2 regions of the Microbacterium sp. FG3 genome follow, and region 1 is predicted to be linked to the other one. Evidence: predicted binding sites of a transcription regulator. Region 1 holds the regulator's gene; the other holds the start of a gene.

Evidence for each region. The regulator HrcA, encoded in region 1, represses chaperone genes, less so after heat shock. The targets are predictions, from matches to a motif close to TTNGCACTCGNNNNNNNCGAGTGCNAA.
Region 2: the regulator HrcA is predicted to act here: its motif matches at 5,728-5,754, upstream of groES (co-chaperone GroES).

Annotation. Positions count from the first base shown of each region.
Region 1 covers NZ_JBMDJT010000031.1:22,453-31,821, reverse strand. Annotated here, with positions in the region: gene ACODR5_RS10465 (ABC transporter family substrate-binding protein) at 1-1,030, opposite strand, end outside; gene lepA (translation elongation factor 4) at 1,300-3,147, shown strand; gene ACODR5_RS10455 (DUF1990 domain-containing protein) at 3,167-3,838, shown strand; gene hemW (radical SAM family heme chaperone HemW) at 3,873-5,090, shown strand; gene hrcA (heat-inducible transcriptional repressor HrcA) at 5,159-6,199, shown strand; gene dnaJ (molecular chaperone DnaJ) at 6,251-7,354, shown strand; gene ACODR5_RS10435 (16S rRNA (uracil(1498)-N(3))-methyltransferase) at 7,357-8,088, shown strand; gene ACODR5_RS10430 (HIT domain-containing protein) at 8,148-8,495, shown strand; gene ACODR5_RS10425 (PhoH family protein) at 8,539-9,369, shown strand, end outside.
Region 2 covers NZ_JBMDJT010000006.1:45,186-54,554, reverse strand. Annotated here, with positions in the region: gene ACODR5_RS03585 (PTS fructose transporter subunit IIABC) at 1-782, opposite strand, end outside; gene ACODR5_RS03580 (1-phosphofructokinase family hexose kinase) at 837-1,859, opposite strand; gene ACODR5_RS03575 (DeoR/GlpR family DNA-binding transcription regulator) at 1,847-2,626, opposite strand; gene ACODR5_RS03570 (ABC transporter substrate-binding protein) at 2,771-4,042, opposite strand; gene rarD (EamA family transporter RarD) at 4,187-5,131, opposite strand; gene groES (co-chaperone GroES) at 5,345-5,641, opposite strand; gene ACODR5_RS03555 (class I SAM-dependent methyltransferase) at 5,779-6,966, shown strand; gene ACODR5_RS03550 (LLM class F420-dependent oxidoreductase) at 7,009-7,932, shown strand; gene ACODR5_RS03545 (DUF3052 family protein) at 7,941-8,315, shown strand; gene tadA (tRNA adenosine(34) deaminase TadA) at 8,321-8,782, opposite strand; gene ACODR5_RS03535 (NAD(P)-dependent alcohol dehydrogenase) at 8,824-9,369, opposite strand, start outside.

The sequences.
Region 1 (9,369 bases):
CGCGCTGGTTGAGGTCGAGGTGCTCCCACGTGAGCGTGGGACCGGTGTAGACGCTGACGGCGTCGCCCATCTCCTCGAGCTGGTTGATGGTGTCGACCGTGGGCTGCGGGGCGATCACGTCGACGTCGCCGTTCTGGAGCGCCTGCGGCATCGACGCCTGGTCGATGAAGCGGAACACGAGCTCGTCGTTCTGCGGCGCCAGCTGCTCGCCGTAGTACTCAGGGTTGGCCTTGAGCGTGACCGACTGCGTGGCGCTCCACGAGTCGAGGATGTACGGGCCCGACGACGGGATGAGGGCGGTGTCGGGCAGCGTGCCCGGCTCGGTCGTCCAGCCGTTGTTCCAGAACTCGGCGGCCGGCGCCAGCGCCTCGGAGTCGCCCGAGAGGATCGCCTCCGTGAGTTCCTCGACGGTCATTCCGGCCTGCTCCGCGACGACGTGGGCCGGGTCGAGGAGGTAGGTCTGGATCTGCCAGTCGGGGTCGGGTGCGGCGAACTCCATGGTGAAGGTCTTGCCGCTCGGGTCGCCCTGCGGGCCCGCGGGAACGGTGTTGCCGAGGTCCTGCGAGACCGAGTCGAACAGCGGCACGGGGTTGCCGTCCTCGTCGACCTCGGTGCTGAGGTTCGGGTTCTGGATGCCCCACGCGAGGATCGCGTCGGCCACCGTGATGGGCGTGCCGTCCGACCACACAGCGTCATCGCTGATGGTGAACTCGACGACCATGGGGTCTTCGCTGACGAGCTCGAACGAGCCCAGGTCCTCGTTCGGAACGATCGATCCGTCGGGCCCGTAGTAGACGAACCCCACCTTCAGCAGGTCGACGATCGCGGAGTTGTACGTGTTGTACGAGGCGCTGGCGAACCCGTTGTAGCTGGTGAAGTCCACCGGGCCCACGGTCGCCGAGATCGACTGGCTGGCGGTGCCGCCGTCGCCGTCGCCGCCGTCACCGGTGTCGGCGGGCGCGCAGGCCGTCAGGGCCAGGCCGAGTGCGGCCGCAGCGGCCACTCCCGCGTAGATACGTCGCAGACGCATTCCTTCTCCTTGTGTTCATGTGATCACGGGATGTGACTGGTGCTCCGGTCACTGCCGTACTCCGGGCGACAGCCGCCCGATTGACAGTCACTCTCACACACCGGATGTTCCGGGGTTGTTACGGAGCCGTACTTCGTGAGGAAACCGTGATCAACTCGTGTTGAGCATTCCGCCGCGTCTGAGTGGCGTTGACGCGCGGAATCTGAGCGATCTGCTCCCACCGTGGCGCGCATTATGGCGGTGGGTGTGCACCGTAGAATCGGACGAACATGTCTCCACGCGCCCTGAATCCGCTCGAGCCCGCCGCGACGCCGCCCGAGCGCATCCGCAATTTCTGCATCATCGCCCACATCGACCACGGCAAGTCCACCCTGGCCGACCGCATGCTGCAGCTGACGGGCGTGGTCGCCGACCGCGACATGCGCGCGCAGTACCTCGACCGCATGGACATCGAGCGCGAGCGCGGCATCACGGTCAAGAGCCAGGCGGTGCGGATCCCGTGGGAGGTCGACGGCACCACGTATGCGCTCAACATGATCGACACGCCGGGGCACGTCGACTTCAGCTACGAGGTCTCGCGCTCGCTCGCCGCCTGCGAGGGCGCCATCCTGCTCGTGGACGCGGCGCAGGGCATCGAGGCCCAGACCCTCGCCAACCTCTACATGGCGCTCGAGAACGACCTCACGATCATCCCGGTGCTCAACAAGATCGACCTGCCCGCCGCGGATCCCGAGCGGTTCGCGAAGGAGCTCGCCGACCTCATCGGCGGCGACCCCGAGGACGTGCTGCGGGTGTCGGGCAAGACGGGGCAGGGCGTCGACGCGCTGCTGGACCGGCTCGTGGGCGAGATCCCGGCGCCGGTCGGCGACGCCGACGCGCCGGCGCGCGCCATGATCTTCGACTCGGTCTACGACGCCTATCGCGGCGTCGTCACGTACGTGCGCATGGTGGACGGGCGGCTCGAGCCGCGCGAGCGCGTGCAGATGATGTCGACGCAGGCGACGCACGAGCTGCTCGAGATCGGCGTGTCGAGCCCCGAGCCGCAGCCCACGCGCGGCCTCGGCGTCGGCGAGGTGGGCTACCTCATCACCGGCGTGAAGGACGTGCGCCAGTCGAAGGTGGGCGACACGGTCACGAACGCGCGCAAGCCCGCGACCGACGCGCTCGCGGGCTACGTGGAGCCGAAGCCCATGGTGTTCTCGGGTCTGTACCCGATCGACGCGAGCGACTATCCGGAGCTGCGCGAGGCGCTCGACAAGCTCAAGCTCTCGGACGCCGCCCTCGTCTACGAGCCGGAGACCTCGGTGGCCCTCGGCTTCGGCTTCCGCTGCGGCTTCCTCGGCCTGCTGCACCTCGAGATCGTCACGGAGCGGCTCTCGCGCGAGTTCGGCCTCGACCTCATCACGACCGCGCCGAGCGTGATCTACGAGGTGCTCACGGAGACCGGCCAGCGCATCGTCGTGACCAACCCGAGCGAGTACCCCGAGGGCAAGATCGGCGCCGTCAGCGAGCCGATCGTGCGCGCGTCGATCCTCACGCCCAAGGACTACGTCGGCACGGTCATGGAGCTGTGCCAGAACCGGCGCGGCAGCCTCGAGGGGATGGACTACCTCTCCGAGGAGCGCGTGGAGCTGAAGTACACGATCCCCCTCGGCGAGATCGTGTTCGACTTCTTCGACCAGCTGAAGAGCCGCACGCAGGGCTACGCGAGCTTCGACTACGAGCCGGCCGGTCAGCAGGAGGCCGACCTCGTGAAGGTCGACATCCTGCTGCAGGGCGACCGCGTCGACGCGTTCAGCGCCATCGTGCACCGCGACAAGGCGTACTCGTACGGCACGACGATGACGGAGCGGCTGCGCAAGCTGATCCCGCGGCAGCAGTTCGAGGTGCCGATCCAGGCCGCGATCGGCGCCCGGATCATCGCGCGCGAGAACATCCGCGCGATCCGCAAGGACGTGCTCGCCAAGTGCTACGGCGGCGACATCACGCGCAAGCGCAAGCTGCTCGAGAAGCAGAAGGAAGGCAAGAAGCGCATGAAGATGGTCGGCCGCGTCGAGGTGCCGCAGGAGGCGTTCATCGCGGCGCTCTCGGGCGACGTCGAGACCAAGGGCAAGTAGCCCTGGGTAGGCTGTGACCATGCGCCGGGGCACGTTCCGAGACGAGACCGTCGACTACGCCGCCGTCGGCGGCACGCAGGCCGACGACCTGCTGCAGTACCCGCCGGAGAAGAGCATTCCGGCGGCGGAGGAGTGGCGCATCGGCAGCGGCGAGGAGCGCTTCCGCGCGGCCGCCGAGGAGCTGCTGTCGTGGGCGGCGCAGCGCGGCGCGCAGCTGCAGGTGCTCGAGGTGCGCCCCGCGGCCGGTCCCGCGTACACCGGCGTGAGCTTCGACGGCGAGGGCCGGCCGATCGCGCCGGCCGGCATGGACGGCGGCGAGCGCTTCGGCGAGAGCGAGCAGCGCTTCGACGCCGAGGGCACGCCCCTCGTGAGCGCCGGCGCCACCGTGCGCCTGCAGGGCCGGGTGCACGGGCACCACGCGGGCGGCGAGCTGCGCGTGATCTTCGTCGTCGAGGAGCAGCGTCGCGTGGGCTTCGCGCTCGGCACGGTGGGCGGATCGGTGGTGAGCGGCGAGGAGTCGTTCATGATCGAGTGGCGCGAGAACGACGAGGTGTGGTTCACGGTGCGCGCCTTCGACCGCCCCACGCGGCCGCTGGGCCGGCTGTTCCCCGGCCTGATCCGCCGCCGTCGCCGCGCGCTCTTCGACCGCTACCTGCGCGCGATCTCGCCGCTGTTCGCGACGCCGTCCTGATGCGCGGGCCGACATCGAAGGCGGCGCGCACCTGATGGGCGCGGCGCTGCCCCTGGGCGACCCCGCACCCGTCGACGGAGCGCTGCCCGCCGACCTCCCCGTCGACCGCGAGGCGGAGCTCGGGGTGTACCTGCACGTGCCGTTCTGCCGCGTGCGCTGCGGCTACTGCGACTTCAACACCTACACGGCGACCGAGCTGCGCGGGGCACGGCAGGACATGTACGCCGACACGCTGATCCGCGAGGTCGAGCTCGCCGAGGGCGTGCTCGGCGGCGCGGGCGCGATGCGTCCGGCCAGCACGGTGTTCTTCGGCGGCGGCACGCCCACGCTGCTGCCGGCCGGCGACCTGGCCAGGATGCTGGCCGCGGTGCGCGAGGCGTTCGGGCTGCAGCCGGGGGCCGAGGTCACCGTGGAGGCCAATCCCGACACCGTCACCGACGCCGTCGCGCACGAGCTCGCCGCTGCCGGCGTCACCCGCATGTCGATCGGCATGCAGTCGGCCGTGCCGCGCGTGCTCGCGGCGCTCGACCGCACGCACACGCCCGCCAACGTGGGCACGGCGGTGGCCGCCGCGCGCGGCGCGGGCCTCGACGTGAGCGTCGACCTGATCTACGGCGCGCCGGGGGAGACCCTGGGCGACTGGTCGGCATCGCTCGACGCGGCGCTGGCGCTCGAGCCCGACCACGTCTCGGCCTACGCGCTCATCATCGAGGAGGGCACGAAGCTCGCCAGGCAGATCGCGCGCGCCGAGGTGCCGGAGCCGGACGGCGACGTGCAGGCCGACATGTACGAGCTCGCGGACGCCCGCCTCGCGGCGGCCGGCTTCGACTGGTACGAGGTGTCGAACTGGTCGCGCGGGCCGGAGCACCGCTCGCGGCACAACCTGAACTACTGGCGTGGGCAGGACTGGTGGGGCTTCGGTCCGGGCGCGCACAGCCACGTCGCCGGCCTGCGCTGGTGGAACGTGAAGCACCCCGCCGCGTACGCGCAGCGGCTCGCCGGCGGGGAGTCCCCGGCGGCGGCTCGCGAGCGGCCGGACGAGGCGGCGCGCCTGCTCGAGCGGGTGCTGCTGGAGAGCCGCATCCGCGAGGGACTGGAGCTGGCCACGGTGCCCGCCGTGCGGCGCGAGGCCGTGGCGGGGCTGATCGCCGACGAGCTCGTCGAGGGTCCCGCCGCCCTCCGCGGGCGCATCGTGCTGACGCTCAAGGGGCGGCTGCTGGCCGATGCCGTGGTGCGCGCGCTGACCGACTGAGCCGCCGGTTCCCCGCCCGAGCGGCTAGAATTGGCACTCGTCAGGATCGAGTGCCAGAAGGGAGCGCGATGGTCACCGAACGAGGCCTGCAGGTGCTCCGCGCCATCGTGCAGGACTACGTGGACACGCACGAGCCGGTGGGCAGCAAGGCGATCGTCGAGCGCCACGCCTTCGACGTCTCGGCCGCGACGATCCGCAACGACATGGCGATGCTCGAGGACGAGGACCTCATCACGGCGCCGCACACGTCCTCCGGGCGCGTGCCCACCGACAAGGGGTACCGCGTGTTCGTCGACCACCTCGCCGAGATCCGCCCCCTCACGCCGGCGCAGCGCGCCGCCATCTCGACGTTCCTCGCCGATCCGCAGGACCTCGACGACCTCCTCGCGCGCACCGTGCGCCTGCTCACGCAGCTGACCGGCCAGGTCGCGCTCGTGCAGTACCCGTCGTTCGCCCGCGCGAACGTGACGCACCTCGAGCTCGTGGCGCTCGAGCCCTCGCGGCTGCTCGTGATCCTCGTCACCGACACGGGGCGCGTCTCGCAGCGCATCGTCGTCGTGCCGGCCGCGCTCGAGGACGCCGACGTGGCGCTGCTGCGCGCGCAGCTCGCCACCCTCGTCACCGGGCGCTCGGTCGGCGAGGGCTCGGAGCGCGTCGCCGCGGTGCTCGAGGGCTCCGCGGACCCCGCGGACCGCCTGGCCGGCACGCTGCGCGAACTCGCGCGGGTGATCGCGGAGGAGCTGGCGGAGTTCCGCCAGAACCGGCTCGTCATGGCGGGGGCGGCCACGCTCGCGCGCCGCGAGCAGGACTTCCGCGGCAGCATCCACCCGCTGCTGGAGGCGATCGAGGAGCAGGTCACCCTGCTGCGGCTGATGTCGGAGATGCAGCCCGACGACCAGGGCCTGGCGGCGAGCATCGGGCGCGAGAACGCGCCGTTCGGCCTGGGCGACGCCTCGATCGTGGCGAGCGACTACGACTCGCGGATCGGCACGGCCCGCGTGGGCGTGATGGGGCCGACCCGCATGGACTATCCCAGCAACCTGTCGGCGGCGCGGGCGGTCGCCCGCTACCTGACGAGGCTGCTGGACGAGGATGCCGCGCGCCGCTGAGGCGCGACGGACACGGCGACGGACCGCTCGGGCGGTCCCGGAAAGGCGACTGTGGCAGACCACTACGAGGTTCTGGGCGTCTCACGCGAGGCGAGCGACGAGGAGATCAAGCGCGCCTACCGCAAGCTGGCGCGTCAGCTGCACCCCGACGTCAACCCGAGCCCGGACGCGGCCGAGAAGTTCAAGGCGGTCACGCACGCCTACGACGTGCTGAGCGATCCGGAGCAGCGCCGGCGCTACGACATGGGCGGCGACGAGTCGCCGTTCGGCGGCGGCGGTTTCGGCGGGTTCGGCGACATCTTCGAGACCTTCTTCGGGTCGGCGGGCGGCAGGGCCGGGCGCCCTCGCGACCGGCGCCAGCGGGGCGAGGACGCGCTCGTGCGCCTCACGCTCGACCTGGGCGACGTCGTCTTCGGCGCGCACCGCGACATCGAGGTCGACACCGCCGTGCTGTGCGAGACCTGCCAGGGCTCGTGCTGCCAGCCGGGCACGCATCCCGAGCGCTGCGACGTGTGCGGCGGATCGGGCCAGGTGCGCACGCAGGTGCGCAGCCTGCTCGGCAACATGGTCACGACGCAGCCGTGCGGATCGTGCCAGGGCTACGGCACGGTCATCCCCGCGCCGTGCCCCACGTGCCACGGCCACGGCCGCGTCCGCGCCCGCCGCACCGTCTCGGTCGACATCCCCGCCGGCGTCGAGAGCGGCCTGCGGCTGCAGCTGCCCGGCTCGGGCGAGGTCGGCGAGGCCGGCGGCCCGAACGGCGACCTCTACCTGCAGGTCGAGATCGAGCCGCACCCGGTCTTCGGGCGCGAGGGCGACGACCTCACCGCCGTCGTCGAGGTCGCGATGACCGACGCGATCCTCGGCACGCACGTGACGGTCGAGGGCCTCGACGGGCCGATCGAGCTGGATCTGCGGCCCGGCGTGCAGTCCGGCGACGAGCTGCGCATCGAGGGCCGGGGCATCACCGGCCTGCGCTCGGGACGTCGCGGCGATCTGCGCCTCGGCGTGCGGGTGATGACGCCGACCAAGCTCGACGCGAAGACGCGCGCCCTCGTGGAGGAGCTGGCGCAGCGCCAGCGGCCGCAGGCGCCGCGCCTCTCCGAGCACCACCAGGGCCTGTTCGCCAAGCTGCGCGACCGCTTCCGCAACTGATCGTGGCGCTGCACTTCCTCGACGAGTCCGCCGCGGCGGCCGCGGTCGGCGACGAGATCGAGCTGACGGGCGCCGAGGCCCATCACGCCGCCGCGGTGCGCCGCGTCCGCCCGGGCGAGGCCGTCACGGTCGGCGACGGCCGGGGCGTGCGTCTGGACGGCGAGGTCGTCGCGGCCGACCCCAAGCACGTGCGCATCCGGGTGAGCGGCCGCAGCGAGGAGGCGCCGGTCCGCCCGCGCCTCGTGCTCGCACAGGCGCTCGCGAAGGGCGACCGCGACGAGCTGGCCGTGCAGGCGGCCACCGAGCTGGGCGTCGACGAGGTGATCCCGTGGCAGGCCGCGCGCAGCGTCTCGCGGTGGGAGGGACCCAAGGCGCGGAAGGGCCGCGAGCGCTGGCAGGCGATCGTGCGCGAGGCGGCCAAGCAGGCGCACCGCTCGTGGGTCCCGGAGGTGGCCGAGCCCGTCACGACCGCGCAGCTCGCCGCGCGCGCGGGCGGCGCGCGCATGCTCGTGCTCGACCCGTGGACCGACGCCGCGCTCAGCACGGCGCCGGTGGACGACGCCGACGAGATCCTGCTCGTCGTGGGGCCGGAGGGCGGGATCGCGCCCGAGGAGCTCGAGCGGCTCGAGGCCGCGGGCGCCGCGCGGGCGCGCCTGGGTGCCACGGTGCTGCGCACGTCGACGGCGGGCCCCGCGGCGCTGGCCGTGCTGAACGCGCGCCTGGGTCGCTGGTGAGCGGCGCCGAGAGCGGGAGCCCCGACGCGGTCCGATCCCGCGTCACTAGACTTGAGGACATGAGCGAGCCGTCCCTCTTCACGCGGATCCTGCAGGGCGAGATCCCCGGCGAGATCGTCGCGCAGAACGAGCACGTCTTCGTGCTGCGCGACATCGCGCCCCAGGCGCCGGTGCACCTGCTCGTGATCCCCAAGACGCAGCGGTACCGCGACGTCTCCGAGCTCGCGGCGGGCGATCCCTCGCTGCTCGCCGAGGTCATCGCGATGGCCGGCCGCGTCGCCGCCGAGCACGCGGACGGCGACTACCGCCTGATCTTCAACACCGGCGCCGGCGCCGGGCAGACCGTCTTCCACGTCCATGCGCATGTGCTGGCCGGTGGACTCGAGGAGAAGAGACTCGTTGGCTGATCCCGACCCGTACACCGACCGCGTCTACGCCGACGGCGTGGCCATGGTGCAGCTGCTCGGCCCCCAGGACCGGCTGCTGCGGATGGTGGAGAGCGCGCATCCCGACGTCGATGTGCACGTGCGCGGCAACGAGATCACGCTCACGGGCGAGGAGGCGGCCGTCCGCGCCGCCCGCGCGCTCGTGGACGAGCTGCTCGCGCTCACGCGCGGCGGCCACGACCTCGCGCCGGCGGACGTCGCATCGTCGGCGCGCATGATGCGCGAGGAGGGCGGCCCGCGCCCGCGCGATGTGATGGGCGAGGCGATCCTGTCGTCGCGCGGTCGCGTGATCCGGCCCAAGACGGCCGGCCAGAAGACCTACGTCGACGCGATCGACGAGAACACCATCGTGTTCGGCATCGGCCCCGCCGGCACCGGCAAGACCTACCTCGCCATGGCGAAGGCGGTCCAGGCGCTGCAGCGCCGCGAGGTGGAGCGGATCATCCTCACGCGCCCGGCGGTCGAGGCGGGGGAGCGGCTCGGCTTCCTGCCCGGCACGCTCACCGACAAGATCGATCCGTACCTGCGCCCGCTCTACGACGCCATCAACGAGATGATGGATCCGGAGCTCGTGCCCAAGCTCATCGCGAGCGGCACGATCGAGGTCGCGCCGCTGGCCTACATGCGCGGTCGCACGCTGAACAACTCGTTCGTCGTGCTCGACGAGGCGCAGAACACCACGCCCGAGCAGATGAAGATGTTCCTGACGCGGCTCGGGTTCGGCACGCGCATGGTCGTCACGGGCGACATCACGCAGGTCGACCTGCCGGGCGGCACGTCGGGCCTGCGGCTGGTGACGCGCATCCTCGACAGGGTGGACGACATCCACTTCGCC
Region 2 (9,369 bases), on a different contig from region 1:
CGCTGCGGCTCGCGCACGTCGACGTCGACCGCGAAGACGACGGCGTCGGCGGCCGCGATCACCGCAGGGTCGATGGCCGCGTAGCCGCTCGATCCCTGCGGCTCTACGTGGAAATCGACGCCGGCCTTCCTCGCGGCCGCGGTGAGGGCGTCGGCCGCCATGTACGTGTGCGCGATGCCCGTGGCGCACGCCGTGACGGCGACGATGCGCGCCGGCCGCCCCTCGACGAGGAGGCCGTCGGCCCGCGCCGCCTCCGCGGGCGCCTCGGCCGGCGTCGCCGGCTCGGAAGCGGCATCGGGAGCGGCATCGGGAGCGGCGGTCTCGCCCGCCTCCTCGCCGATGGCCCGGCGCACGATCCCGACCACCTCGTCCGCGTCGCCCGCGGCCCGCAGCGCGGCCAGGAAGTCCTCGTCCATCAGGTTGCGGGCCAGGTGCGAGAGCACGGCCAGATGCTCCTCGGCGGCCGTGTCGGGCGCCGCGATCATGAACACGATGTCGCTCGGCTCGTCCTCGGCGCCGAAGTCCACGCCGGGCTTCAGCCGCGCGAACGCGAGCGACGCCTCGGTCACGACCGCGCTCTTCGCGTGCGGGATGGCGATGCCGCCCGGCAGGCCCGTGGCGTCCTGCTCCTCGCGCTTCCACGCGGCGGCGAACAGGGCCTCGGCGTCGGTGGCGCGGCCCTGCGCGACGAAGCGCGCGGACAGCGCGCGCAGCACGCTCTGCTTGTCGGACCCGAGATCCTCGTCGAGACTGACGAGCTGCGGGGTGATGGTGGACACGATCTCCTCCTCGAATGGGTGCGGCGGCGGTGCCGCGCAGGTGATGTCGGTGCCGGATCAGCCGACCGGACGCACGGGGATCTCCCCCGTCGGCAGATCGGCGGGCGTGGCGAGCTGCGTGCCGGGCAGCGCCGCGGTGGCGGACCCGTGCCGGATCGCGGAGCGCAGCCGCCCCGCGGCGTCGTCCCCCGCCAGATCGGCGAGCAGGTAGCCGGCGAGCGCGCTGTCGCCGGCGCCCACCGTGCTGCGCACCTCGGTGCGCGGCGGCTGCCCGGCCCACGCGCCGTGGGCGTCGATCAGCACGGCACCGTCGCCGCCGAGCGTGATCAGCGCGGACCGCACGAGCGCGGGCACGACGGGGGCGGCGAGCTCCACCGCCGCGGCGGCGGGATCGGCCGAGAACCGGCTGCGCAGCCCCGGATAGACCTGCGCGCCCTCCCGCGGCCCGAGCTCGCCGCGCGCGTCGCCCAGGGCGTACACCAGCCCGGCCAGCTCGTCCTCGTTCGGCTTGATCAGGTCGACGGCCGCGTGGGCGACGACGTACGCCAGCGGCGCGCCCGACGCGTCGACCGCGATGCGCGGCGGGCGCTCCGTGCGCTCGCGCACCGCCCTGACCACGTCGACGTAGAAGTCGGCGGGCACGCCGGGAGGCAGCGAGCCGCACAGCGCCAGCCAGGCGGCACCGTCGGCCGCCTCCACGACGGCGTCGATCAGGGCATCCGCGCGGGCCTCGTCGAGCACCGGCCCCGGCAGGTTGATCTTGGTGGTCTCGCCCTCGGGGTCCGTGAGGGTGAGGTTCGCGCGCACACGGGCGTCGATCGGCACGGTGCGCAGCCGCAGCGACGGGGGCGCGGCGGTCTCGGCGAGCGCGCGGTACGGATCGTCGCCGGCCAGCGGCAGCACGGCCGTGACGTCCCGCCCGGCGGCGGCGACGATCCGCGCCACGTTCATGCCCTTGCCGCCCGCGTCCTCGCGCGCCGCCTCCGCCCGCTGCACCTCGCTCGGCCGCAGCGGCTCCCCCAGCACCACCGTGCGATCGAGCGACGGATTCATCGTCAGCGTCACGATCACGGCGTCCACACCTCCACATCCGCCTCGGCGAGGGCCCGCGCCAGCTCGCCCCCGGGCGCCCGGTCGGTGACGAGCACGTCGATCTCGTCGAAACGGGCGAAGCGCTGCAGCGACTCCTCCTCGAACTTCGAGGCGTCGGCGAGCAGGATGGCGCGCCGCGCGGCGCGGATGATCGCCCGCTTCACGTCCGCCTCCTCGGGATCGGGCGTGCTCGCCCCGAAAGCCGCGGAGAGCCCGTTGGCGCCGATCAGCGCGACGTCGGGCCGCAGCGCGGCGATCGCCGCCACGGTGCTCGCGCCCACGGCCGCTCCGGTGATGCCGCGCACGCGCCCGCCGAGCGCGGTCAGGTCGGCGAATCCCGCGGCGGTCAGGCCCGCGGCCAGCACGACGGAGTGGGTGACGACGTGCACGCCGCCGTCGCCGAACCACCGCGGCAGCAGCTCCGCCACCGCGCCGGTCGTCGTGCCGGCGTCGAGCAGGACGGAGCCGGTGAAGGCGCGCCCGAGGCCGTCGAGCGCCCGCGCCGCGATCGCGGCCTTGGCCGGCGCGCCCCGGCGCTGCCGTTCGCGCAGATCCGCCTCGGCCGCGCTGCCGCGGTCGGGGGCGACGGCGCCGCCGTGGACGCGGCGCAGTGCGCCCGCCCGCTCGAGCGCGGCCAGGTCGCGCCGCACGGTCTCGGTGGTGACCCCGAGCCGCTCGGCCAGGCCCGCCACCGACACCCGCGCCTCGTCGAGCAGCACCCGCTCGATCAGCTCCCTGCGCTCCGTCGCGTACATCGTCCTCCCTCGGATGCACAGACGATACAACACATTCCCACAGAACCCAACACATCCACAGGTGCGCGGGCTACGTGGTCCCCGCCGCACACGACGGAGCCCCGCTCCCCTCGGGGGAGGAGCGGGGCTCGTCGCGTGCGGGCGTCAGCCCTCGTACGGGGTGTACGTGTTGTCGGGGCCGTACTGGTAGATGTTGATGAAGCCCTCGGTCGGGTCTCCGACCTCGTCGAACGTGATCGGGCTCGACGGGCCGTCGTAGTCCGCCACGCCGCCGCCGAGGATGATGTCGGCGCAGGCCGCGAACGAGTCGCACTTCTCGCCGTCGCCCGATCCGCCCGAGACCTCGATGAGCTTCTCGGCGATCGCCGCCGAGTCGGTCGACTGCGCCGCGAGCGACGCGAGCGCCAGCAGGATCGTCGCGTCGTACGACTCCGGAGCGTACGTGTAGTCGGTCAGCGCCTCGCCGCCCGACTCCTCCAGGAAGCCGTCCAGGCCGTCGATGAAGTCCTGCACCTGGTCCGGGGTCGGCCCGGGGTAGGTGCCCTTCGCGCCCTCGAGCAGGCCGGCGGGGAAGTCCGCCTCGTACGACGCCATGTTGCCGTCGACGAGGAAGACGTCCTCCGCGGCGAAGCCCTGCTCGATGAGGCTCGGCAGGATCGTCTTCGCCTCGTCGAACGAGATCACCGTGATGGCGTCGGGGTCGGCCGCCAGCACCTCGGAGATCTGCGAGTCGAACGACGTGTCGCCCGGGTTGAACGTCGGGGCCGCGACGACCTCGCCGCCCGCGGTCTCGAACGCCTCCGTGATGTACTTCGCCAGGCCCGTGCCGTACGAGTCGTTCAGCACGATGAGGCCGAGCGTCTGGTGCCCGAGCTCGGCGACGAAGTTGCCGTGCACCTCGCCCTGCAGCACGTCGGACGGCGCCGTGCGGAAGTAGAGGCCGTTGTCGTCGTACGTCGTGAAGGCGTCGGAGGTGTTGGCCGGCGAGAACTGGATGACGCCGGCGCCCGTGACCTGGTCGATGAACTGCAGCGAGACGCCCGACGAGGCGGCGCCGATGATCGCGGCGGGGTCCTCGCTCAGAAGGCGGGGGATCTCGGCCTCGTACGCCTTGTTGTCGAGGTCGCCCGAGTCGCCGTGCACGATCTCGACCGACAGGCCGGTCGTCTCGGCGTACTCGTTGATGAGCGACTCGGCGTAGTCGACGCCGGCGATCTCGGGCGGGCCGAGGAACGCGAGCGAGCCGGTCTGGGGCAGGGCCGTGCCGATCGTGAGCGTCAGCTCCTCGCCGGGGGTCACGGGCTCGGCGCTGTCGTCGGGCGCGGCCTCGGTGCCGCCCGCGCAGCCTGCGAGCACGAGCGACGCCGCGCCCGCGAGCGCGGCGAAGCCGAGCAGCGCCTTCCTGGATCGAACCATCGGGGTATGTCCTTTCGAAGTGGCTTCCGCGGGTTCGGGTTGAACACATCGCCCACGGTTGCACGCACGTTACCCCGGAGGATGTTTCCGGTATGTTTTCGCGACGTTTAATAACTGAGCAGTATGCCCCGCGACACCGGATCGTTATCTTCCGCGTGCCCTGCGGATGCGACGGCCCTGCCGCACCATGTCGACCACGAGCACCGCGCACGCGAGCCACACGATCGCGAACCCGGCCCAGCGCTCGGGCGGCATCGGCTCGCCGAGCAGGAAGGCGCCGGTGACGAACTGCAGGATGGGCGCGATGAACTGCAGCAGGCCGACGGTCGTCAGGGTGACGCGGCGCGCGCCCGAGGCGAAAAGCAGCAGGGGGATGGCGGTGGCCACCCCCGCGAGCGCGAGCAGGACGGCGTGCACCGGCCCCGCGGTGCCGAAGGTGAGGCCCGTCGTGAGCGCCACGATCACGAGCTGCACGATGGCGATCGGCGTGAGCCAGAACGTCTCGAGCGCCAGGCCGCTGACGGCGTCCACGGCGCCGCCGATCCGGTTCTTGACGAGGCCGTACAGTCCGAAGCTGGCCGTCAGCGTCAGGGCGATCCACGGCACCGATCCGTACGCCACCACGATGACGAGCACGGCGACCACCGCGATGCCGATGGCAGCCCACTGCAGCGGGCGCAGCCGCTCGTGCAGCACGAGCACGGCGAGCAGGACCGTGGCGATCGGGTTGATGAAGTAGCCCAGGCTGGCCTCGACGACATGGCCGGTCTGGGTGGCCAGGAGGAACGCCTGCCAGTTGACGTAGATGAGCACGCCGGCCACCGCGGTCCACAGCGCCAGGCGGCGATTGCGCAGCACCGCGAGCATGCGCGTCCAGCCGCCCGCGATCGTCAGCACCACGGCGCAGAAGACGAGCGAGAGCAGCACCCGCCAGCCGACGACCTCCCACGGGCCGGTCGGCGCGAGCGCGACGAAGTACAGGGGCAGGAAGCCCCACAGCAGGTAGGCCCCGAAGGCGTACCCGGTGCCGAGCACCCGCTCCCGATCCGGATCGACGATGCGGGCGGGAGGCGGCACGGGCACGGTCACCGGATCAGGCTACTCGCGCCGCGGCGGCCACCCGGCGCGCACGCCTGCCAGATGCCGCGCGATTCCCGCCGATCCGGCACGACCGATCCGGGGACGACGTCCGATCCGGCACGACCGATCCGGGGACGACGTCCGATCCGGGGACGCGCGTGGATCGGGAACGACGAAGGCCCGACCCCCTTGCGGGAGCCGGGCCTTCGCGCGAGCTGCGTGTCAGCGGACGACGACCGCGAGGACGTCGCGGGCCGAGAGCACGAGGTACTCGTCGGCACCGAACTTCACCTCGGTGCCGCCGTACTTGCTGTACAGGACGCGGTCGCCGACGGCGACGTCGAGCGGGACGCGGTTGCCGTTGTCGTCGATGCGGCCGGGGCCCACGGCCACGACCTCGCCCTCCTGGGGCTTCTCCTTGGCGGTGTCGGGGATGACCAGACCGCTGGCAGTGGTCTGCTCGGCCTCGACCTGCTTGATGACGATGCGGTCCTCGAGCGGCTTGATGGAAACCGACACGGTGTACCTCTTCTTTCCCTGTGCTGTCAGAAGACTTGAGTTCGCACTCTCGCGCGGAGAGTGCTAACGCCAAGTGTAGGGACCCGTTGGCACTCTCGCAACGCGAGTGCCAACCCCCGTCGCCGTACCCTGAGGGGATGGATCGGTCCGAGCTCGACGCCCTGCTCACGCGCGAGGGGCTCGCGCTGCTCGACTCGCTCGATCCCGTCGAGACGGCCGCCGACGTGGCGCGCGCCGTGTCGCGCCTGCGCGCCGCGGGGCGCTCCCCCGACCTCGTCTCGGCCGTGGTGGGCCAGGTGCGGCTGCGGCAGCGCGGCGCGGTGAAGTTCGGCGCGCTCGCCGAGCGCATGCTCTTCACCCGCGCGGGGCTCGAGCAGGCCACGCGCCTGACGGTCGCGACCCACCACGCCGAGCGGATGCGCCGGGCGGGCATCGGCCGCGTGGCGGACCTCGGATGCGGGATCGGCGGCGACGCGCTCGCGTTCGCCGGGCTGGGGATCGACGTGGCCGCGGTCGACGCCGACGAGGTTACCGCGGCTCTGGCCGCGTACAACCTCGCGGCGTTCCGGCCGGGCACCACCGTCACGCACGGGCGCGCCGAGGACGCCGACCTGTCGTCGGTCGATGCCGCGTGGCTCGATCCCGCGCGGCGCACGGCGGGCCACGCCGAGACCAGGCGCGTGGCGCCGTCCGACTACTCGCCGCCGCTGGATTGGGCCTTCGGGCTCGGCGACCGTGTGCCGACGGGCATCAAGCTCGGCCCCGCACACGACCGCGACGCCCTGCCCGACGACGCCGAGGCGCAGTGGGTCAGCGCCGACGGCTCCACGGTGGAGCTCGTGCTGTGGTCGGGCGCGCTCGCGCGCGACGGCGTGCGGCGCGCGGCCCTCGTGCTGCGCGACGGCGCCGCGCACGAGCTCACCGCCCCCGGCGACACCGAGGACGAGCCGGATCGGCCGCTCGGCGCCTTCGTGCACGAGCCGGAGGGCTCGGTCATCCGCGCCCGCCTCGTCGGCGACGTCGCCCGCGCGCTCGACGCGGGGCCGATCGCCCCGGGGATCGCGTACCTCACCGGCGACGCGGCCGTGACGAGCCCGTTCGTGTCGAGCTTCCGCGTGCGCGAGACGCTGCCGGCCGACGTGAAGGGCCTCGGCAAGGCGCTGCGGGCGCGCGGGATCGGCACGCTGGAGATCAAGAAGCGCGGCGTCGACGTGGATCCCGCCGCGCTGCGCCGCAAGCTGGCGCTGCGCGGCGACGAGTCGGCCACGCTCCTCCTCACCCGGGTCGGCGGCCGCCGGCTCGCGATCCTCGCCGACCGCGTCTGACGCCGCGAGCCCGACCCGTGGCGGGTGCGGCAGACTGGCCGCATGGAGTACTGCGTCTTCACCGAGCCCCAGCAGGGCGCCGACTACGACACCCAGCTCGCGTTCGCGCAGGCGGCCGAGCGCCTCGGCTTCGACGGCTTCTTCCGCTCGGACCACTTCCTGAAGATGGGCGACTTCTTCGACGGCCTGCCCGGCCCGACCGACGCCCTCACGACCATCGCGGGACTCGCGCGCGAGACGTCGCGGATCCGCCTCGGCACGCTCGTCTCGTCCGTCACGTACCGCCACCCGGGCCTGCTGGCGATCCAGGCCGCTCAGCTCGACGCGATGTCGGGCGGCCGCTTCGAGCTGGGCCTGGGCACGGGCTGGTACGAGGACGAGCACCGCGCGTACGGCATCCCCTTCCCCGCCAAGCGGTTCGACCTGCTCGAGGAGCAGCTGCAGATCCTCACGGGCCTGTGGGCGACGCCGGTCGGCGAGACCTTCTCGTTCGAGGGCGCGCACTACCGCCTCGAGGACTCGCCCGCGCTGCCCAAGCCCGTGCAGAGCCCGATGCCGCTCATCGTGGGCGGCGCGGGCCCCACGCGCACGCCCGCGCTCGCCGCCCGGTACGCGACGGAGTTCAACATCGTGTTCCAGCCGGAGGACGTGATCGCCGATCGGTTCGCGCGGGTCACCGCGGCGTGCGAGCGGATCGACCGCGACCCCGCCACGCTCAAGCGCACGGTGGGGCTGACGGTCCTCGCCGGCGCCACCGAGGCGGACGTCGCGCGGCGCGCGGCGAACACGGGCGTGGACCTCGAGCGGTTCCGCGCCGGCTTCAACCTGTGCGGCTCGGCGGCCGAGATCGCCGACCGTGTCGGCCGCCTGCAGGAGCTGGGCGCCGAGCGCATCTACCTCCAGATGATCGACATGACCGACCTCGACCACCTCGCCTACCTGGGCGAGGAGCTGCTGCCGCGCTGAGGCCCGTCATGTCGAGGACCGTCGCGGAGAAGCTGCAGATCAAGCCGGGCACCGAGCTGCTGTTCGGCCCCGCCACCGCCGAGCAGCGCGCGCTGCTCGATCCCCTGCCCGAGGGCGTCACCGTGGTCGACGGGATCGAGCGCGACACCGACGGCGTCGCCGTCCTGTTCGCGGCGGATCGCGCGGAGCTCGACCGGCTGCTCGCCGACGTGATGCCGGTGCTCGCGTCGGCGCGGGCGGTGTGGATCGGCTACCCGAAGGGCAATCGCACCGACATCAACCGCGACAGCATCTGGGCGCGCGTGCGCGAGTTCGGATGGACGCTCAACGGCAACATCGCCCTCGACGACGAGTGGTCCAGCGTCCGCGCGAAGCGGGTCTGATCGGATCAGCGGCGGGCCTCGAAGAAGGCGCGCAGCAGCTTCTGCGACTCCTCCTCGCGCACGCCGCCGACGACCTCGGCGCGGTAGGGCAGGCGGCGGTCGCGCACGACGTCGTACATCGATCCGGCCGCGCCCGCCTTGTCGTCCCACGCGCCGAACACGAGTCGGCCGATCCGCGCCTGCAGCACCGCGCCGGCGCACATGAGGCACGGCTCGAGGGTGACGACGAGCGTGCGGCCCTCGAGGTTCCACGATCCGACGTGCTCGGCCGCCTGCCGCAGCGCGACGACCTCGGCGTGCGCGGACGGGTCGTGGTGCTCCTCGCGCCGGTTGCGCCCCTCGCCGATCACGCTGCCGTCGACATCGAGGACGACGGCCCCGACGGGGATCTCGCCGGCGGCCGCCGCCTCGGCGGCGAGCGCGAGCGCGCGCGCCATCGCCGCGGCGTCGGCGGGATCGGGCGTCATGCCTCGAGCGTACGCGGCGACCGGCGCGGGCCAGGCCCGCGTCAGGGCGTGATGACCGCGCGGCCGCGGAGCGTGCCCTCGTGCAGGCGGTCGTACGCCTCCGGCGCGTCGTCGAGCGAGAAGCGCTCCGTCTCGACGTGGACGAGGCCCGCGCGGGCCAGGTTCAGCACCTCGATGAGCTCGGAGCGCGAGCCCCAGTACGGCGAGCGGATGCTCGAGTCGTACGGCTTGGCGAGCATGCCCACGTCGGCCTTCGTCGCGCCGACGCCCACGAGCACCTGATCGGTCTCGATGCCCGAGAGCGCCGCGCCCAGGTCGACGGTCGGCTGGATCGCGACGAAGTCGAAGATCGCCGTGACGGTGCGGCGCCCCGTGGCCTTCTCGATCGCGGCGGGCGCGTCCTCGTTGGACAGGAACGCGTGGTGCGCGCCGACGTCCTTCGCGAGCGCGAGCTTCTCGTCGTTCACGTCGAGGGCGATGACCGTGGCGGGAGTGAGGGCGCGCAGGATCTGGATGGCCACGTGGCCGAGGCCGCCGGTGCCGATGACCACGGCCGTGCTGCCGGGACCGAGCTTGCCGAGCGATCC